2 regions of the Isoptericola sp. NPDC057653 genome follow, and region 2 is predicted to be linked to the other one. Evidence: riboswitches for the same ligand, from Rfam matches in the RefSeq annotation. Region 2 holds a riboswitch; the other holds the start of a gene.
What was found. A riboswitch is a leader RNA that binds a small molecule or an ion and turns the genes downstream of it on or off. The one in region 2 is predicted to bind S-adenosylmethionine.

Region 1 (8,594 bases), on a different contig from region 2:
GCAGCCGCTCCTCGAACGTGTGCACGGTCGGGTTGCCGTACCGGGAGTACACGAACCGCGACAGGTCGCCGCGGAACGACGCCTCGGCGTCGGCCGCCGTGTCGTAGGTGTAGCCCTGCGTGAGGAACAGCGCCTCGGACGTCTCCTGGTACTCCGAGCGCCGGTGACCCCCGCGGACGGCGAGCGTCGCCGGGCGGGCGGTGGCGGGCAGGGGCCCGCGGCCCGAGCCGCCGTGGACGACGTCGTCGGCTGCCGGGCCGGTGGGGATGTCCCGGTTCCCGGCGCTCACGCGCGGGCCTCCGCCGCGTCGTCGGTGTCGTCGGCGTAGGTGCCCCAGGGCAGCCCGCGCACCTTCCAGCCCTCGCGGTCGCGGACGCCGTCGAAGCCGGGCCCGCCCTCGAAGCCCTCGAGGATGTTGTACGCCGGCCCGAGCCCGGCGGACGTCGCGAGGCGTGCGGCGCCGATCGAGCGCTGGCCGGAGCGGCACAGGAAGACGACCGGGGCGTCGGCGGTCACGCCGGCGCCGGCCAGGTCGGCGAGGAAGCCGGCGTTGGGGCGCCCGCCCGCCTGGACCCACTCGACGAAGACGGGGCGCTTGCCCGCGGCGGACGTGTCGGGCACGCCGATCGCGCGCCACTCGCCCTCGGTGCGCACGTCGACGAGGACGGCGGCGGGGTCGGTGGCGAGCAGGTCCCACGCCTGCTGCGGTGTGAGGTCGCCGGCGTAGCCGTCGGCGGGGCGGGGGTCGATCTGGGGCGTCATCGCGTTCCTCCCATCGGTCGTGGCGGTAGCACCCTCGTCCGGACCGTCCGCCGCCACGAGGACGACGACCGGCCCGCGGGTTGCTGCGGCGTCGACGTGCCACGTCACTCGGCCGCTCGGGATGGTCGTGGCGATCGTACGACAGCCGTCCGCGTGGTGGTCGTGCGTCTCGCGAAGCGAACGGCCGTGCGCCGGAGGGCGGGCGCCCGCACGGGGTGCCCGCCCTCCCGGGGGGTGCGGCCGACGGGCCGCGGTCGTCAGCCGCCGTAGCGGAGCTCGACGCGCCGGTTCTGCGCGCGGGCGTCGGCCACGGCCTGGGCGTCGCCGGTCTCGGGCGCCTCGAGCCGGGACTCGCCGTACCCGTGGACCTCGAGCCTCAGGTCGCCGCGCGCGGCCCTGACCGCGCCGGCCACGGCCTTCGCCCGCCGCTCCGACAGCTTCTGGTTGAACGCGTCAGAGTCGACGGAGTCGGTGTGGCCGTCGACCGAGACGGTGGCGCCCTCGGGCACGTCCTGGACGAGGTCCGCGACCTTCGCCCTCGCCGCCTTCGACAGCGCGGACTCGCTGGGGTCGAACAGGATGTCCGACGACAGCGTCACGACGGTCTCGGCGCCGTCCGTCGTCGTGTCGTCGACGGAGAGGACGGAGCCCTCGGTCACGTACTCGGTGACCGACCGGACCATGTTCTCCTGCGACGGGTCGCCGAGGTCGAGCGCGCCGATGGCGGGCCAGGCGTAGCCGCCCGCCGGGTCGTCGTCGGCGGCGACGGCGGCCGGTGCGGCGGCGCCCAGGCCCGTCAGGACGGCCGCGGCCGCGGCGAGCGCGCGCCAGGGGTGTCGGGTGCGCAGGTGGGGTCGCATCGGCTCAGTCCTCGAAGGTCAGCGGGACGTCCTCGAACACCGGCATCGAGTCGGCGAGCTTGACGTCGACGGCGGTGATGTCGTCCTCGGGCGCCGCGAAGAACGCCTGGTAGCCGACGGACCGGCCGGGCAGAGCCGTCGTGAAGACGGGGTCGGACCGGTACCACCGGCCGCCCCCGTCGGCCTCGAGCACGCTGTACTCCTTGAGGTTCTCGCGGTCGATGAGGGTGAGGGCGGGGGCCTCCCCGGTGGCGTCGTAGAACGACGCGGGCTGGCCGCCGTCGTCGAACTCAGGGGTCATGACGAGCCGCAGCTCCGTCGTGCGCCCGGAGACCACGACGGACTCGACGCCGATGCGGACCTTCTTGTCCTCGGTCCCCGGGACGGTGAAGGTGGCGTCCGCGATCACGTCGTCCGGGTCGGGGAAGTCGACGCCGGGTCGGCCCGAGCCCCCGCCCGATCCCTCGCCCGATCCCGTGGTCGAGTCGTTCGAGGCCGGGTCCGCGTCGTCCTCCCCGTCCGCGGCGGGCGACGTCGTCGCGTCCGTGACCTGGGCGGTGGCGCCGGCGTCGTCGAACCCGGCGGCGTCGCCCGGGGAGCAGGCGGCGAGGGCGAGCAGGCTCACGACGGCCAGGGGGGCCAGTCGCAGGGGGGAGATTCGCATGATCTGTCCTGTCGGTGAGGTCGTTCGGGACGTGCCTGTCAGGGAGTGCCGGCCGCCGGGCCGGATACATGCCGCGGCGTGCGCGGGGCGGGAGCCGCTCAGTCGTCGTCCTCGCCGAAGTGCGCGACGTGGGCGTGCTGGTGGTGGGCGACGTACAGCCGCAGCTCGACGTCGCGGCCGTCGGCCATCGTGCCGAGGACGCGGTCGATGCGGTCGGACTCGCGGTCGGCGGCGTCGACGACGACGACGCCGGCATGCTCCTTCGTGTCGGCGCCCGACCAGGTGTCGCGCTCGGCGAGCGCACGCTCCGCGCCGGCGACGCCCGCGGCGAGGTCGGTGCCGGTGAGCTTCTCCACCTGCGTGCGGTCGAGGGTGATGACGGTCTTGTAGCCGTCGGAGTAGCGCACCGTGTACGCCGACGCGTCCTTCGCCGACGCCTTCACCGACGCCTTCGCCGACGCCTTCGCCGACGCCTTCGCCGACGCCTTCGCCGACGCCTTCGCCGACGCCTTCGGCTCGGCCTTCGAACCCGTCCTGACCTGCGCCTGCGCGCCTGTTGCCGGGGCCCCCGCGTCGTCGAACCCGGCGTCCGGGCCCGGGGCCGCGCAGGCACCCAGGGCGAGCAGGCCGGCGAGGGCGATCGGCGTGAGTCGGCGGGGAAGGTGTCGCATGGTGTCTCCTGTCGATGGGGTCAGCGGGATCGCTGCTGACACCCGTGAGTCGGAGGCGACGGACGAAAGGTTGCACGCGGACCCGGATCGGTTCCTGCCGGCCTCGCCGTCGGGGCCCCGGAGGGTCACGACCCGGCGGCGACCTCGAGGCGGTGGACGGCGGTGATCGGCGTCCCGTCGGGGGCGCGGGCGTCCAGCACGACCTCCGCGGAGCCGGCCCGGTTGGCGGTGAGCTCCACGGTCTCCTCGTCCGTCGCGTAGGCGCCGTTGGGGAGCGTCCAGACCCAGTGCGCGGCGCCGTCGACGTCCGCCGTGAGCGTCACCGGCGTCCCGACGGTCGCCGTCGCCGGACCGGAGATCGACACGCTGGCCCCGCCCGAGGCCGACGACGGGTGGTCGTCCAGCCAGAGCGTGCCGCCGACGCCGGCGCCGAGACCGAGCGCGGCACCCGCCACGGCGGCGACGACGGCGCGCGCGGGGCGGCGGCGCCCACGTCCCGCGGGCGTGCCCGTGCCCGTGCCGTGCGCCGGGTCGAGGGCGCGCTCGACGTCGGCCAGCCAGGCGGCCGCGTCGGGGTGCCGCCTGGCGGGGGAGCCGGCGAGGCTGCGGCCCAGCGCGGTCGTGAGGGCGCGGGGCGGCGAGGCGCCCTCGGTGAGCCAGGTGACCAGGGCGGACATCGCCCACAGGTCGGCGCGCGTGTCGACGGTGCCGGGGCCGTCCTGCTCGGGTGGCCGGAAGCCCTCCGTCCCGCCCGCGACGGTCAGCCCGGAGCTGAGCGCCAGGTCCTTGCACATGCCGAGGTCGGCCACGACGAGCCGCTCGTCGGCCCGCACGACGGACGAGGCGGCGCCGTCGCCGGCGCCGTCCGGGCTGGTGCGCAGCAGCACGTTGCCGGGGCTGAGGTCGCGGTGCACGAGCTGCGCGGCGTGCACGGCCTCGACCGCCGCGGCGAGCCCGCGGGCGACGGCGAGCACGTCGGCCGGCGTCGCGGTCCACCCGTCGGCGCGCAGCGCGCCGACGCGCTGCGCCAGCGTGCCGCGGTCCGCGTGCTCCAGCACCAGGTACGGCTGCTGGCGGTCGCTCTCGCCGATGTCGTGCACGGCCACCACGTGCGGGCTCGCCACCCGGCGCAGCGCGCGGCCCTCGGCGATGAACCGCTCGCGGATCTCCGGGTTCAGGCTGTGGTTCTCCGCGAGGACCTTGACCACGACGACGTCGTCGAGCCGTTCGTCGACGGCGCGGTGCACGGTGGCGAACGACCCTGCGCCGATCACCTCGCCCACCCGGTACCGGCCGAGGAGCCGCTCGTTCGCGCCGGTCCCGGCCATCAGGGCACGCCCCCGAGCGCCGCCGCCACGAGGGCGCGGCCCCGGGAGATCTGGGACTTCACCGTGCCGACGCTGCGCCCGAGGCGCTCGGCGACGTCGGCGTACGGCAGGCCCTCGATGTCCCGCAGCGTGACGGGCTCGCGGTAGAGCTCGGGCAGCGCGGCGAGCGCGTCGCGCACCGTGGCGCGGGTCGCGAGCAGGGAGCTCATCCGCTCGGACGGGCCGACGTCGTCGTCGGGCAGCGTCGTGGTGGCCCGCTGCCGGCGCAGGTGGTCCACCACCCGGTGGCGGACGATGCCGTGCACCCACGTCGTGACCCGCGACCCGCCCGCGAACGACCGGACCGACGTGGCCACGGAGATGAGCACGTCCTGGCCGACGTCGTCGACGGCCGCCTCGTCGAGCAGCGAGCTGCGCACGAACCGCTGCACGACGCCGGACTCGTCCAGCTGCTCCACCAGCAGCTCCGTGGCGAGCGCGGAGCCGCCGGCGGCGCGGTGCGCGAGCAGGTCGAGCACGTCGGCCGCCTCGTCGCCGGCCGCGGCGCGGGCCGCGTGCCGGGCGCCCTGGGCGTCGCCGGCGTCGAGCGCGTGGGCCACCTCTCCGACGAGGTCCCCCGGGGGCGCGCCTGGGGGCGGGGTGGTCCGGCTGGGCATGCCGTCAGCCTCTCACGCGACCGCATCGTGAGAACTCCGGGGGCCCCGCTTGACGGGGTCGTGGTGCCCCCGCACGATGGTCCGCAGGTCATGAGTGCCAGCGCGAAGCCCCGGCTCGCTGGCCGGCAACCCTCCTCTCGCGGCGGGGTGCCCCGGGTGACGACCTGGCCCCCGCGCCGTCCGGCGCGCGGGCAAGCGCGGGGAGCCACCTCCCCGGCACGACCGAGGAGGACCACGCATGACCACTCTCGCCACCGCGCCCGCCGTCCTGCCGGACGCCGCGCCCACCGCCCCGCCCGTGCACGACGTCGCGCCCGTCCTGCCCGTCGTCGGCGCGGACACGCTCGTCCCGCTCGTGGACGGCCGCCGGGTGCCGTACGCCAACCTCGACGTCGCGGCGTCGGCCCCCGCGCTGCAGGCCGTCGCCGACCGCGTCGCGCGCGTCCTGCCGCTGTACGCCAGCGTGCACCGCGGCGCCGGCTACCTGTCGCAGGTCTCGACGGCGCTCTACGAGACCGCCCGCCGCACGATCGGCGCGTTCGTCGGCGCCCGCGAGGACGACCTGACGATCGTCACCCGCAACACCACCGACTCGCTCAACCTGCTCGCGGGCTGCGTGCCCGCCGACCCGGTGACGGGCGAGCCGGGTCGCGTCCTCGTGCTCGACATCGAGCACCACGCCAACCTGCTGCCCTGGCAGCGCGTCACCGACGCCACGGTCGTGACCGGCGGGCCGTCCGTGTCGGCCACGCTGGCGGAGATCGAGGAGGAGCTGGCCGCGGGGGTCGCCACCGGCCGCCCCTACGCCCTCCTCGCGCTCACCGGCGCCTCCAACGTGACGGGCGAGGCGCTGCCGGTGGCCGACGTGGTCGCCGCGGCCCACGGCGCGGGCGCGCGGGTCGTGCTCGACGGCGCGCAGCTCGTGCCGCACCGCCGCTTCTCCCTCGCGGGCACCGGCGTCGACTACGTCGCCTTCTCCGGGCACAAGACGTACGCCCCGTTCGGCGCGGGCGCCCTGGTCGGGCGGCGCGACTGGCTCGACGCCGGCACTCCCTACCTCGCGGGCGGCGGCGCCGTGCGCCGCGTGCGCACCACGAGCACCGACTGGCACGAGGGCCCCGCCCGGCACGAGGCCGGCTCGCCCAACGTCATCGGCGCGGTGGCGCTCGCGGCCGCGTGCGACGAGCTCGCCGCGCTGGACGCGCGCTCCGCCGTCGAGCACGAGGACGCCCTGCGCCACCGGCTCGTGGAGGGGCTGGGCGCCCTCGACCGCGTCGAGGTCGTGCACGTGTGGGACGACGCCGTCGACCCGGTGGGCGTCGTGACGTTCACCGTCACCGGCTACGACCCGGGCCTTGTCGCCGCGTACCTGTCGGCCGAGCACGGCATCGGCGTGCGCGACGGCCGGTTCTGCGCGCACCCGCTGCTCGGGCGGCTCGGCTTCGACGCCGGCGCCGTGCGCGCGTCGGTGGGCCTGGGGACCGCGGGCGAGGAGGTCGAGCGGCTCGTCGCCGCCGTCGGCGCGCTCGTCACCGCGGGGCCGCAGGCGCAGTACGACGTGGTGGACGGCCTGTGGGTCGTGGTCGACGACCCGCGCCCCGTGCCCGACGGCTCCGGCCTCGAGGGGCTGCTCGCCACCGCCGCGCTCGGCGCGGACGAGGCCTTCGGCTGCCTGCCCGACGACCTCTGACGGTCCGGGGCGCGCCGAGGGCCCGGGAACGACGACGGGGTGCCACCGTGCTGGTGGCACCCCGTCGTCCGCAGTCGGTCAGCCCTTGAACGCGTCCTTCGCGTCGTCCCCCGCCTGCTTGAGGTTCGCGCTGGCCTGCTGGGCCTTGCCCTCGGCCTCTTTCTTCTCGTCGTCGGTGAGCTTGCCCGCTGCTTCCTTGACCTTGCCCTCGGCCTCCTCGGCGAGGTGCTTGGCCTTGTCACCCAGTCCCATCGGGGCTCCTTCCGTCGGACGAACAACCTCAGGAACCGAACGTAGGCGGCCGTCCGCACGCTCGCACCCGGGCGTCTCAGCCCGTGGGCCGCGGCGTCAGGCGGCGACCGCGAACGCCACGCAGAGCGCGGCGACGGTGAGGTCGAGCCCGATGCACCACACGGCGAGGGAGCGGTGCACGACGACGTCGCGGCGGTAGTGCACCAGGTCCCACGCGACGTGCGCGGCGAGGGCCACGGCCGCGACGACGAGCCCGACGCGCGGCGGCATCGCCACCGCGGCGATCGCGACCCCGTAGTACGCGGCCATCGCGACGGCCTGCGCGAGGGTGGTCGGGCGGCGGCGGGCGAGCCCGTAGACCAGGAAGGCCAGGCCGACGACCCCGAACGACGCCCAGCGCGGCACGCCGGCGTACTCGAGGAACGGCAGGACGCTGGCCACCGGGACCATCGCCCAGCCCACCCAGCGGCGGCCGGTGGCGGCGGCCGCGAGGTAGCAGACCGCGGCGACGCCGACGGCGGTGGCCGGCACGGTGGCGGTGGTGGTCTCGGCGGGGGAGCCGCCGGCCGCCTCCCCCTCGGCGCCCAGGCCGAGGACGATGCCCAGGCCGGAGACGATCCCCACGACGATCCACAGGGCGTTGACCCACCAGCGCGTGGTCGCGGGCGTCCCGCGGGCGCCGCTCTCGGTGGTCGTGTCGAGTCGTGCTGCCTGCGGTGCTGCCTCGAACGATGCTGCTTCGGACTCCGGCATGGCGTTCACTCCCTTGTGTACCCCAGAGGGGTATATACCCCTCTGGGGTACCGTAGCGCGGACGGCGCGCGAAGGGAAGGGGTGGGCGCGGACCGGGCTGTCACCAGGCCGGCGGGCGCCGCTCCGGCCAGCGCAGCCGGTCCTCGAGCTGCGCGGCGAGCGCGAGGACGGTCGGCTCGCCCCCGGGACGGCCGATCACCTGCACGCCCATCGGCAGGCCGTCGTCGGTCCAGCGGGTCGGCACGGTGATCGCGGGCAGGCCCGCCACGTTGAGCATCGACGTCCACGGCGTGTACTGGCACTGCTGCTCGAAGTTGCGCTCCGGGTCCTCGGCGTCGAACCAGCCGACGGGCCGCGGCGTCAGCGCGAGCGCCGGCGTGACGACGGCGTCGAACCGCGACACCTGCGCCACGAGGCGGCGCTCGAAGGCGGTGAGCGCGCGCAGCGCCTCCGCGACCTGCCGCGCGGGCACCTCGCGACCGCGCCCGATCAGCCAGCGGGTGAGCGGCTCGAGCCGGTCGAGGCGCTCGGGGTCGTCGAGGGGCACGGCCGAGGCGCCCGCCATCCACAGGGTGCGGAAGGCGGGGCCGTACGCCGGGTCCGGCTCGAGCGCCAGGCCCTCGATCTCGTGCCCGAGCCCGGCGAGCGCGGCGACGCCCGCGTCCAGCGCGGCCCGCGCGGCGTCGGACGTCGTGATGGCGTAGAAGTCGTCCCACGCCGAGTCGGTCGTGACGCCGACGCGGAACCGCCCGCGCACGTCCTCGCCGCCGCTGCCTGCCACCTCGCCCCGGCGCGCCGCGGCCAGGTAGTCGCCGGCGCGGGCGGACGGCGCCCGCAGCGTCAGCGGATGGGCGACCCGGCCGTCGGGAGTCCAGGTGAGCATGCCCTCGAGCAGCAGCGCGGCGTCCTCCGTCGTGCGGGCGAGGGGGCCGTTGACGACCAGGCCGCCCAGGGACTC
Region 2 (8,594 bases):
GCGACGAGCGGGCTGGTCGTGCTCAGGAGCACGGCGCCCGAGCCCACCCGGATCCGCTCGGTGCGCGCCGCGACCGCCCCCGCGAGCACGGCCGGGGACGCGGAGCCGACGCCGGGCGACAGGTGGTGCTCGGCGTACCAGACCCGGCGGTAGCCCAGCCGGTCGAGGTCGACGGCCAGGTCGACGGCGTCGCGCACGGCCTGGGCACCCGTGCCGCCGGCGGGCACGAGGGCGAGGTCGAGGACGGACAGGGGCACCCGGGCGGGGTCGGTCATGGCGGTCTCCTGGGAGTGCGGGCGCCGCGGGGCGGCGCGGGGCGGCGCGAGGTCGGGGGCGGGTGGCCGGTCGGTGCCGGGCCGTCACTCGGTCTTCGGCAGGCCCGGCGGGTTGGTCTCGGGCTTCTCGACCGCCTCGGTCTCCAGGCCCCAGCGCTCCAGCACCTGCGCGTAGGTGCCGTCGTCGAAGGCGTGCTGGAGCGCGGCGGTGACGGCCGGGGCGAGGTCCTCGCCCTTCTTGGTCGCGACGGCGATCTGGGCGGTGTCGGGCCAGCCGCCGTTGAGGGTCCCGACCACGGCGAGCTCGTCGGGCGCGATCTTGGCCTGGTACGCGAGGGACGCGTTGGGGCCGACGTAGACGTCGAGGCGGCCGGACTTAAGGGCGAGGAGGACGTCGGACAGCTGCTCGTAGTACTCCGGCTGGCCGCCGGCGATCGGCTCCAGCCCGGCCGCGACGTTCTGGTCGTTCCACTCGAGGAGGATCTTCTCCTGGTTGGTGCCGGAGCCGACGCCCACCCGCAGGCCGGCGATGTCCTGGCGCTCGGCGATCGACGTGACGTCGGAGCCGGCCTTCGTGAGCCAGCCGAGCTCGTCGTTGCGGTAGGAGGAGAAGTCGATCGTCTCCTTGCGCTCCTCCGTCACGGTGACGTTGGAGATGACGGCGTCCACGTCGCCCGACTGCAGCGCGAGGGGCCAGTCGGCCCACGCCTTGACCTCCAGGCGCAGGTCCTTGCCGAGGCCGTCGGCCACGAGCTGGGCGATGTCGGTCTCGTTGCCGATCGGGGTCTTGTCGTCGTCGGCGAAGAAGCCGAGCGGCGGCGCGGCCCCGGCGCTCACCGCGACGACGAGCTCGTCCTGGGCGGCGACGTCGGCGGGCAGCAGGGCGACGGCCTCGGCCGACTCGGTGGAGCGGATGCGGTCCTGGTCGGGGCTGGTGCTCACCTCGAGGCCGGCCGCGGACGCGCCCTCGGAGCTGGTGCCCGCGGGGGCGTCGGCGCCGTCGGCGGTGCCCGCGGCCTCGGGGGCCGAGGTGCTCACGCTGCTGCAGGCCGCCAGGGCGAGCAGGGGCACGGTGGCGAGGGCGGCGAGCAGCCGGGTGCGGCGGGTCGGTGCGGTCACGGGGATCTCCTGGGTCGGGGGTCGAGAGGGCGGTGGCGGTGGTCGAGGGTGGGGCGAGGGAGGACGGGGCGGTCAGAGGACCTTGTCGAGGAAGGCGCGGGTGCGGTCGTGGCGCGGGTGGTCGAGCACCTGGCCGGGCGGCCCCTGCTCGACCACGACGCCGTCGTCCATGAAGACGACCGCGTCGGCGACCTCCCGGGCGAAGCCGATCTCGTGGGTGACGACGACGAGGGTGGCGCCGGTGCTCGCGACGTCCTTGACGACCGCGAGCACCTCGCCCACGAGCTCGGGGTCGAGGGCGGACGTGGGCTCGTCGAAGAGCAGCACGCGCGGGCGCAGCGCGAGGGCGCGGGCGATCGCGACCCGCTGCTGCTGCCCGCCGGAGAGCTGGCGCGGGCGCGCGCCGGCCTTGTCCGCGAGGCCGACCCGCGCGAGGAGCTCCCGCGCCTCGGGCTCGACCTCGGAGCGCGGCCGGCCCTGCGCGGACAGCGGCGCCTCGACGACGTTCTCCAGGACGGTCAGGTGCGGGAAGAGGTTGAACCCCTGGAAGACGAACCCGATCCGGGTGCGCTGCCCGAGGATGTCCCGCTCCTTGAGCTCCTGCAGCACGTCGCCCCGCCGCCCGCGCCGGCGGCGGTAGCCGACGAGGTCGCCGTCCACGGTGACGAACCCGGCGTCGACCTTCTCGAGGTGGTTGATGGCGCGCAGCAGGGTCGACTTGCCGGAGCCGGACGGCCCGAGGACGACGGTGACGGTGCCGGGCTCGAACGTGAGGTCCACGCCGCGCAGCACCTCGAGGGTGCCGAAGCTCTTGCGCAGGCCGTGCACCTCGACGCGGCCTGCGGCGGCGCTCCCGGTGTCCGCAGCGGCGGCGGTCGTGGCGGCGGCGGTCGTGGCGGCGGTGGTCGTGGCGGCGGTGGCGGCGGTGGCGGTCATGCCGGGCCTCCCGAGGTGCGGGCGGTGCGGGTGAGGACGCCGACGCGCGCACGGGCGGCGAAGGCGGGCGGGACGTGGGCGGGCACGGGCCGCCCCGTGAGGCGGGCCCGGGTGACGGCCGCCGTCCAGCGCACGCGCTGCAGGGGCGTGGGCGGCAGGGTGCGCACGGCGCCCTTCGCGTAGTGCCGCTCCACGTAGTACTGCACGACCGTGATGAGCGTGGTCAGCACGAGGTACCAGACGGCCGCGACGATGAGCAGGGGCACGACCTTGCCGTTGCGGCCGTAGATGACGGACGCGATGTAGAACAGCTCCCCGTACGCGAGCACGTACACGATCGAGGTGCCCTTGAGCAGGCCGATGACCTCGTTGACCGCCGTCGGCACGATGGAGCGCATCGCCTGCGGCAGCACGATGCGGGTCACCTGGCGCCGGCGCGGGATGCCGAGGGACGCGGCCGCCTCCTGCTGCCCCTGGTCGACGCTGAGGATCCCTGCCCGCACGATCTCGGCGGAGTAGGCCGCCTGGGAGAGCCCGAGGCCGAGGATCGCGGCACCGAACTTGTCGATGAGGCCGAGGGTGTCGAACCAGAGGAACCCGGGCCCGAACGGGACGCCGAGGCTCAGGTGCGGGTAGAGGTAGGCGAGGTTGTACCAGAGCAGCAGCTGGAGCAGCAGCGGCACCGACCGGAACACCCAGGTGTAGGCCCACGCGACGCTCACCAGCAGGGGCGACCGGGACAGCCGCATGAGGGCCAGCACGGTGCCGAGCGCGAAGCCCACGACCGACGCCGCTGCGGTGAGCCGGATCGTCGCCCAGGCGCCGGAGAGGATCGACGGCCAGGTGAGGTACTGCGCGACGACGCCCCACTCCCACCGGTCGTTGGTGAGCAGCGAGCTGACGACCATGGCGAGCAGCAGGGCCACGCCGGCCGTCGCGGCCCACCGGCCGGGGTGGCGGGCCGGGACGATCGGCAGCCGGTCGTAGGGGGACGCGGCCGGCGCCGCGACGACGTCGCGGGGCGGAGGCGCGGTGACGGCGGTCATCGGGGCGCCCTCTCCCCCGCCGTGACGGCGAACGGCACGTGGTTGCCGGGCGGCGGGGCGGGGCACGTGCCGTGGTCGCTGAACGCGTACGGCAGGTTGACGGCGGCGTTGAGGTCGAGGCGCGCGGTGCCCGACGCGCCGGGCGCGAGGCCCTCCGGGAGGGTCGGCCGCGCCACGCGCCACGGCGCGACGCCGTCGGCCTCGTCGCTGAACAGGAGCGTCGGCGCGCCGCCGGGGGTGCCCGTGAGGACGAGGGTCACCGTGCGGTCGCCGCGGGTCAGGTCCACCTCGCCGACCGCGTCCAGGTGGTGCACGAGGCCGGGCCGGGCGGCGCCCACGACGACGTCGCGCGGCGCGGCGTACCGCCGCACGGGGACCGTCAGGTCCCACGTCGGGTCGTGCTCGAAGACGGGCACGCCGGCGAAGTCGAGCCGGGCCCGGGCGTGCGGGTCGCGCAGCCGGACCGCGAGCCGCCCGGTGCGGCGCACCAGCTCGACGGCGACCTCGGACGTCTCGCCGGAGCGCTCGTCGAGGGCCTCGTCGCGGGTGGGGTCGTGGGCCACCGCCCCGGCGCCGGGCCCGACCGGCTCGCGCCCGTCGGGCCGGAAGGTGCCCAGGACCGTGCTGCCGCCCTCGGGCACGTCGCCGTCGAACGACCCGTCGCGCACGGCGGACCCGCGCAGCAGGGGGCCGGCACCCTCCCCGGGGCGCAGGTGCGCTCCCGCGTCGTCGGCCAGCCACAGGCCGGGCAGGCCCGGCAGCGACTCGGGCCGGGCGGGCAGCCAGTGGAACGCGGTGAGGCTCAGCCAGCCGTGCGGGGCGGCGAGCTCCCGCTCGCGGTCGGCGCGCCGGCGCGCCCGCGGTCCGGCCTCAGGCTCGGTGCCGGGGTCTGTGCTCGGGTCGGTGCCGCGCGGCGGGCGCGCGCTGTCGGTGACGGTCATCGGAGACCTCCGGTCGCGAGGGGACGGTGGGTGCGGGCGCTGTCGGGGCGGCCGCACGGCGCGGGCCGGCGGCGCGGGCGCGGGGTCATGCGCGGACCAGCCGTGCGTCGGCCGTCCGGGACGCCCGGGGCCGGGCCACGGGGCGCGCCGCGACGGCCTCGCGGGCTGCGGGGGCCGCGGGGGCCGCGGGGGCACGGCCCGCGTCGCCCAGCCCCAGCGCCTCGCGCAGCGTGCGGGGCGCGGGGGCGGCGGGCGGGAGCACCCCGTCGCGCACGAGGCGTGGGACCACCCCGTCGACGAGGGCGTCCAGGTCCGGCCCCAGCGACGAGGGGCGCAGCAGGAAGCCGTCGGAGGCCCCCGACTCGCGCCAGTCGACGATCGTCTCCGCGAGGTCGTCCGGCGTGCCCGCCACGACGAGCAGGCCGCCGGAGATCTCGGGTCCCTCGAGCGCCTCCACGAGCTCGAGGCGGGCCTGGGCGCTCGCCCGGTCGTCGGCGAGCACCACGTACGCCTCCGTGAGCACGACCAGGGAGTCGGGGTCGCGGCCCGCGGCGGCCGCGGCGTCGCGCAGCCGCGTCCGCAGGTGGATCGCGCGGGCCGGCGCGGTGGCCGCCACCCGCGCCACGTCGGCCGAGCGGGCGGCGAGCTCGAGCGCCGCCTCGGAGCGCACGGCGACGACGACCGGAGGGCGGCCCTGACGGGGGTGGTCGTCCGCGGCCCGCGGACGCACGGCGAACCGGACGCCGTCGTGGTCCACGCGGAAGCGGCCGTCGGCGTCGACGGCCACCGCGCCGTCGCCCCGCGCCGGCCCGTCCCAGTGCCCTGCCACCCGGGCCGCGACGGTCCCGGCCCGGGCGGCCCAGGCCTCGTCCTGCACGACGGCGCCCGTGGGCAGGCCTGGCTGCCAGCCGGCGCGGCCGCCGCTCGCCTGGTCGACCCGGGCGATCGCCCGGGCGACGTGCGCGGGGTCGACGTCGGCCGTGTCCACCGTGGCGACCAGCCCGGTGCGCGTCGTGTGCGGCGCGACCCGGGCGGCGGCGACCGCGGCATCGAGGCGGCCCGCCACCTGTCGGCGGCCGGGGTGCAGCAGGAACCCTTCGTCGAGGGTGACGAGGTCGAGGCGGCCCGCGTCGGCGCGGCGGACGAGCTGCACGAAGCGCTCGCCGTCGAACGACCGGGGCTGCACGATGCCGCGCGCCCGGTGGGCGCCGGGGCGCGCGCCGGCGGCCGTGAGGTCGACGCCGAGCACGAGGGGCCGGGCGGCGGGGGCGGTGGGCGCGGGGGACGAGGAGGACTGCGGGTACGACACGTCGGCTCCGATCGGGGCACGGCGAGCGCGCGCACGGCGCCGTCGGGTCGTGGACCCGCGGTGGGCGCGGCTGCCGGAGGGCAGGGAAGGACGTCCGCCGGCGAGGGGCGGAGGGACGCCGGCTGCGGCCGGTCCCGGCGGAGGCCGGGTCGGGGACGGTCCGCCGCGGTGCGCGGCGGAGGGTCAGGCCGCGGTCAGCGGCGTCGACACCACGCGGTGGTGGTGGCGCCCGGCGTGCACGGCCGGCTCGACGTGCTCGGGACGGCGTACGACGGGGCGCTCGCGGAGGCCTGGTCGTTCCGGGACGACAGGGGACGCACGGTGGTCGCGTCGCGGTTCATGCTCGTCCTCTCCTGGTGCCCGCCGAGGCGGGACTGCGTGTTGCCCGACCGCCGGCGGCGGCGGGCCTGGTCCTCACCCGGGGCACCCACCCGCGCAGGGGGTTGCCGTCCGACGAGCCGGGGCTTCGCGTCGGAGCTCATGACCGTCCCGGGACCTGCGCCGCACCCCCGCGAGGGGCCGCGGTCGCCTGACCCGGTGCGCAGGAAAGTAGGTGCCGGACCCCGGGCTGTCAACGGTCCGCGGGGTCCGTCTCGCATACCGAACAGATCCGACCGGTTTTATCGGATTTCGGGTCCTCGCGCGAACCCGTCTACCGTGGACGTCGTGAGCCAGAACGCCGAGCACCTCCCCGGGCACGGACCCGGGCACCTCTCCCCCGACGCCGCCGAGATCCGCGCGCTGGTGGACGAGCTGCGGAGGCTGGTGCTCACCTACAAGTTCGGGATCGACGAGGTCATGACCAAGATCTCGATCCTGCGCGACGAGTTCCGGCACATGCAGAACTACAACCCCGTGGAGCACGTGAGCTCGCGCCTCAAGTCGCTCGAGTCGATCGTGGCCAAGTGCCGGCGCAAGGGCATCCCGCTCACGCCCGAGGGAGTCCGCGGGCAGATGTTCGACGTCGCCGGCGTGCGCGTCACCTGCAGCTTCGTGTCCGACATCTACAAGGTGCGGGACATGATCGTCGGGCAGACCGACCTCACCGTCCTGGAGGAGCGCGACTACATCGCCCACCCCAAGTCCAACGGGTACAAGTCGCTGCACCTCATCGTGCAGGTGCCGGTCTACCTGTCCGACCGGGTCGAGGACGTCGTCGTCGAGATCCAGCTGCGCACCATCGCGATGGACTTCTGGGCGAGCCTCGAGCACAAGATCTACTACAAGTACGAGCGCGACGTGCCCCGCCACCTCACCGACTCGCTCAAGCTCGCCGCCGACGTCGCCGCGTCCCTCGACAGCTCCATGGAGCGCATCCACGAGGAGGTCAAGGCCATCGCCGGCGAGGCGGACCCCGTCGAGCACCGCGACGACCAGCTGACCCCCGAGGAGCTGTTCCACAACTTCTGGGGCGCCGCCCGGGCCGAGGGCATCGCGATGCGCTCGTCCCGCGACGACTGAGCCGGCGCAGGGCGCCGAACGACCCGGTCAGGACGCCGCCTCGACCGCCCGCCGCGACAGGAGCGCCGCGACGAGGAAGCAGGCCGCGCCCACCAGCGTCCCCGCCGTCGACCACCACGGGCTGAGGTCGGCGTCCGTGCCCGGCGCCACGTAGGCGCCCACCGCGGAGGCGGCGAAGGCGACCGAGCCCGCCATGTTCAGCCAGGTGCCGTGCCAGGTCCGGGCGTCCGTGTCCCACAGCCGCCCCCGGTCGGACGTCGCGACCAGGGCCATCGCGCTCGACACGAGGAACGCGGCCGAGCCGTACGCGTCCGGCCGCCACCCCGCGCCGACGTCGCCCGGGTCGACCACGGCCGCGGTCAGCGCCACGGTGGTGCTGACGTTGAACAGCAGCGTCCCGAGCAGCTGCACCGCGGCCGACCACCAGTCCCACCGGTCGGCGGCGACCGCCCCGGGCCCGGGCGGGCGGCGGCCGCTCAGCGCGAGCTGCACCACCGCCGCCGCGGTGAACAGCACCGACCCCACGACGAACGTGATCCCCGTGCCGACGGGCCCCGCCCACGCGGCGTACGCGGGCAGCGCGCCCACCAGGAAGCAGACCGACCCCGCCGCGAACCCCCACGCCTCCCGGCGCAGGCGGCGCTCGCGGGTGCCCTGCGTGCTGGTCGCCATCGCGCACCACCCCACGTCGCGGCCGGCTCTCGCCGGGCTCCTCCCGGCGTCGTGAGCGTACGTCCGCGCCGCGGGGCTCGCGGGGCGGGACCGGCGAGGGTCCGGACGAGGGGCGGTGCGGCGGTTCAGGGCCGCCGGCGGTACCCGCGGTGCGGCACCTCGTCGGGGCGCCGGTCGTGGTGCAGCGGCCCGGCCGTCACCGTGAGCGGCGCGCCGGTGCCGCGGGCGCGGACCGCGACCACCTCGGCCAGGACGGACAGCGCGGTCTCGCGGGGGCTGCGCCCGCCGAGGTCGAGGCCGACGGGAGAGCGCAGCCGGGCCAGCGCCTCCGGGGGCACGCCCCGGTCCCGCAGGCGGTCGAGCCGGTCGGCGTGGGTGCGGCGCGACCCCATCGCGCCGACGAACGCGAGGTCGGCGGCGAGCGCGACCTCGAGCAGCGGCTCGTCGAACTTCGGGTCGTGCGTGAGGACGAGGACGGCGGTGCGCCCGTCCACCCGTCCGGCCGCGAGCTCGGCGGCCAGGTAGCGGTCCGGCCGCTCGACGACGATCTCGTGCGCGTCGGGGAACCGCTCGCGGGTGGCGAACGCGGGGCGGGCGTCGCACAGCGTGACCCGGAAGCCGAGGAAGCCCGCCAGGGAGGCGACGGCGGCCGCGAAGTCCGTGACGCCCGCGACGATCATCCGCGGCGGGGGCGCGGCGACGTCGACCAGCACGCGCAGGCCCACGCCCTGACGGCTGCCGTCGGAGCCGTACGTGAGCTCTCCGGTGCGCCCGGCGGCGACGAGCGCGGCGGCGTCGTGCGCGAGGGCGGCGTCGAGCCGCGCCGACCCCGTCC

Region 1: linked by a shared signal. The riboswitch ahead of ACFU9A_RS04960 (aminotransferase class V-fold PLP-dependent enzyme) and the one ahead of ACFU9A_RS13755 (LLM class flavin-dependent oxidoreductase) in region 2 are both predicted to bind S-adenosylmethionine.

What each region holds. Positions count from the first base shown of each region.
Region 1 covers NZ_JBHVHP010000001.1:1,085,283-1,093,876, forward strand. Annotated here, with positions in the region: gene ACFU9A_RS04925 (O-succinylhomoserine sulfhydrylase) at 1-211, opposite strand, end outside; gene ACFU9A_RS04930 (rhodanese-like domain-containing protein) at 286-762, opposite strand; gene ACFU9A_RS04935 (OmpA family protein) at 1,020-1,622, opposite strand; gene ACFU9A_RS04940 (hypothetical protein) at 1,627-2,286, opposite strand; gene ACFU9A_RS04945 (hypothetical protein) at 2,385-2,957, opposite strand; gene ACFU9A_RS04950 (protein kinase) at 3,083-4,285, opposite strand; gene ACFU9A_RS04955 (RNA polymerase sigma factor) at 4,285-4,941, opposite strand; SAM riboswitch class IV at 5,028-5,145, shown strand; gene ACFU9A_RS04960 (aminotransferase class V-fold PLP-dependent enzyme) at 5,180-6,631, shown strand; gene ACFU9A_RS04965 (CsbD family protein) at 6,710-6,883, opposite strand; gene ACFU9A_RS04970 (hypothetical protein) at 6,980-7,636, opposite strand; gene ACFU9A_RS04975 (amidase) at 7,737-8,594, opposite strand, start outside.
Region 2 covers NZ_JBHVHP010000002.1:543,555-552,148, forward strand. Annotated here, with positions in the region: gene ACFU9A_RS13730 (LLM class flavin-dependent oxidoreductase) at 1-275, opposite strand, end outside; gene ACFU9A_RS13735 (ABC transporter substrate-binding protein) at 360-1,394, opposite strand; gene ACFU9A_RS13740 (amino acid ABC transporter ATP-binding protein) at 1,467-2,330, opposite strand; gene ACFU9A_RS13745 (amino acid ABC transporter permease) at 2,327-3,376, opposite strand; gene ACFU9A_RS13750 (DUF1684 domain-containing protein) at 3,373-4,317, opposite strand; gene ACFU9A_RS13755 (LLM class flavin-dependent oxidoreductase) at 4,403-5,626, opposite strand; SAM riboswitch class IV at 5,999-6,112, opposite strand; gene ACFU9A_RS13760 (GTP pyrophosphokinase family protein) at 6,293-7,087, shown strand; gene ACFU9A_RS13765 (YrhK family protein) at 7,115-7,759, opposite strand; gene ACFU9A_RS13770 (XdhC family protein) at 7,885-8,594, opposite strand, start outside.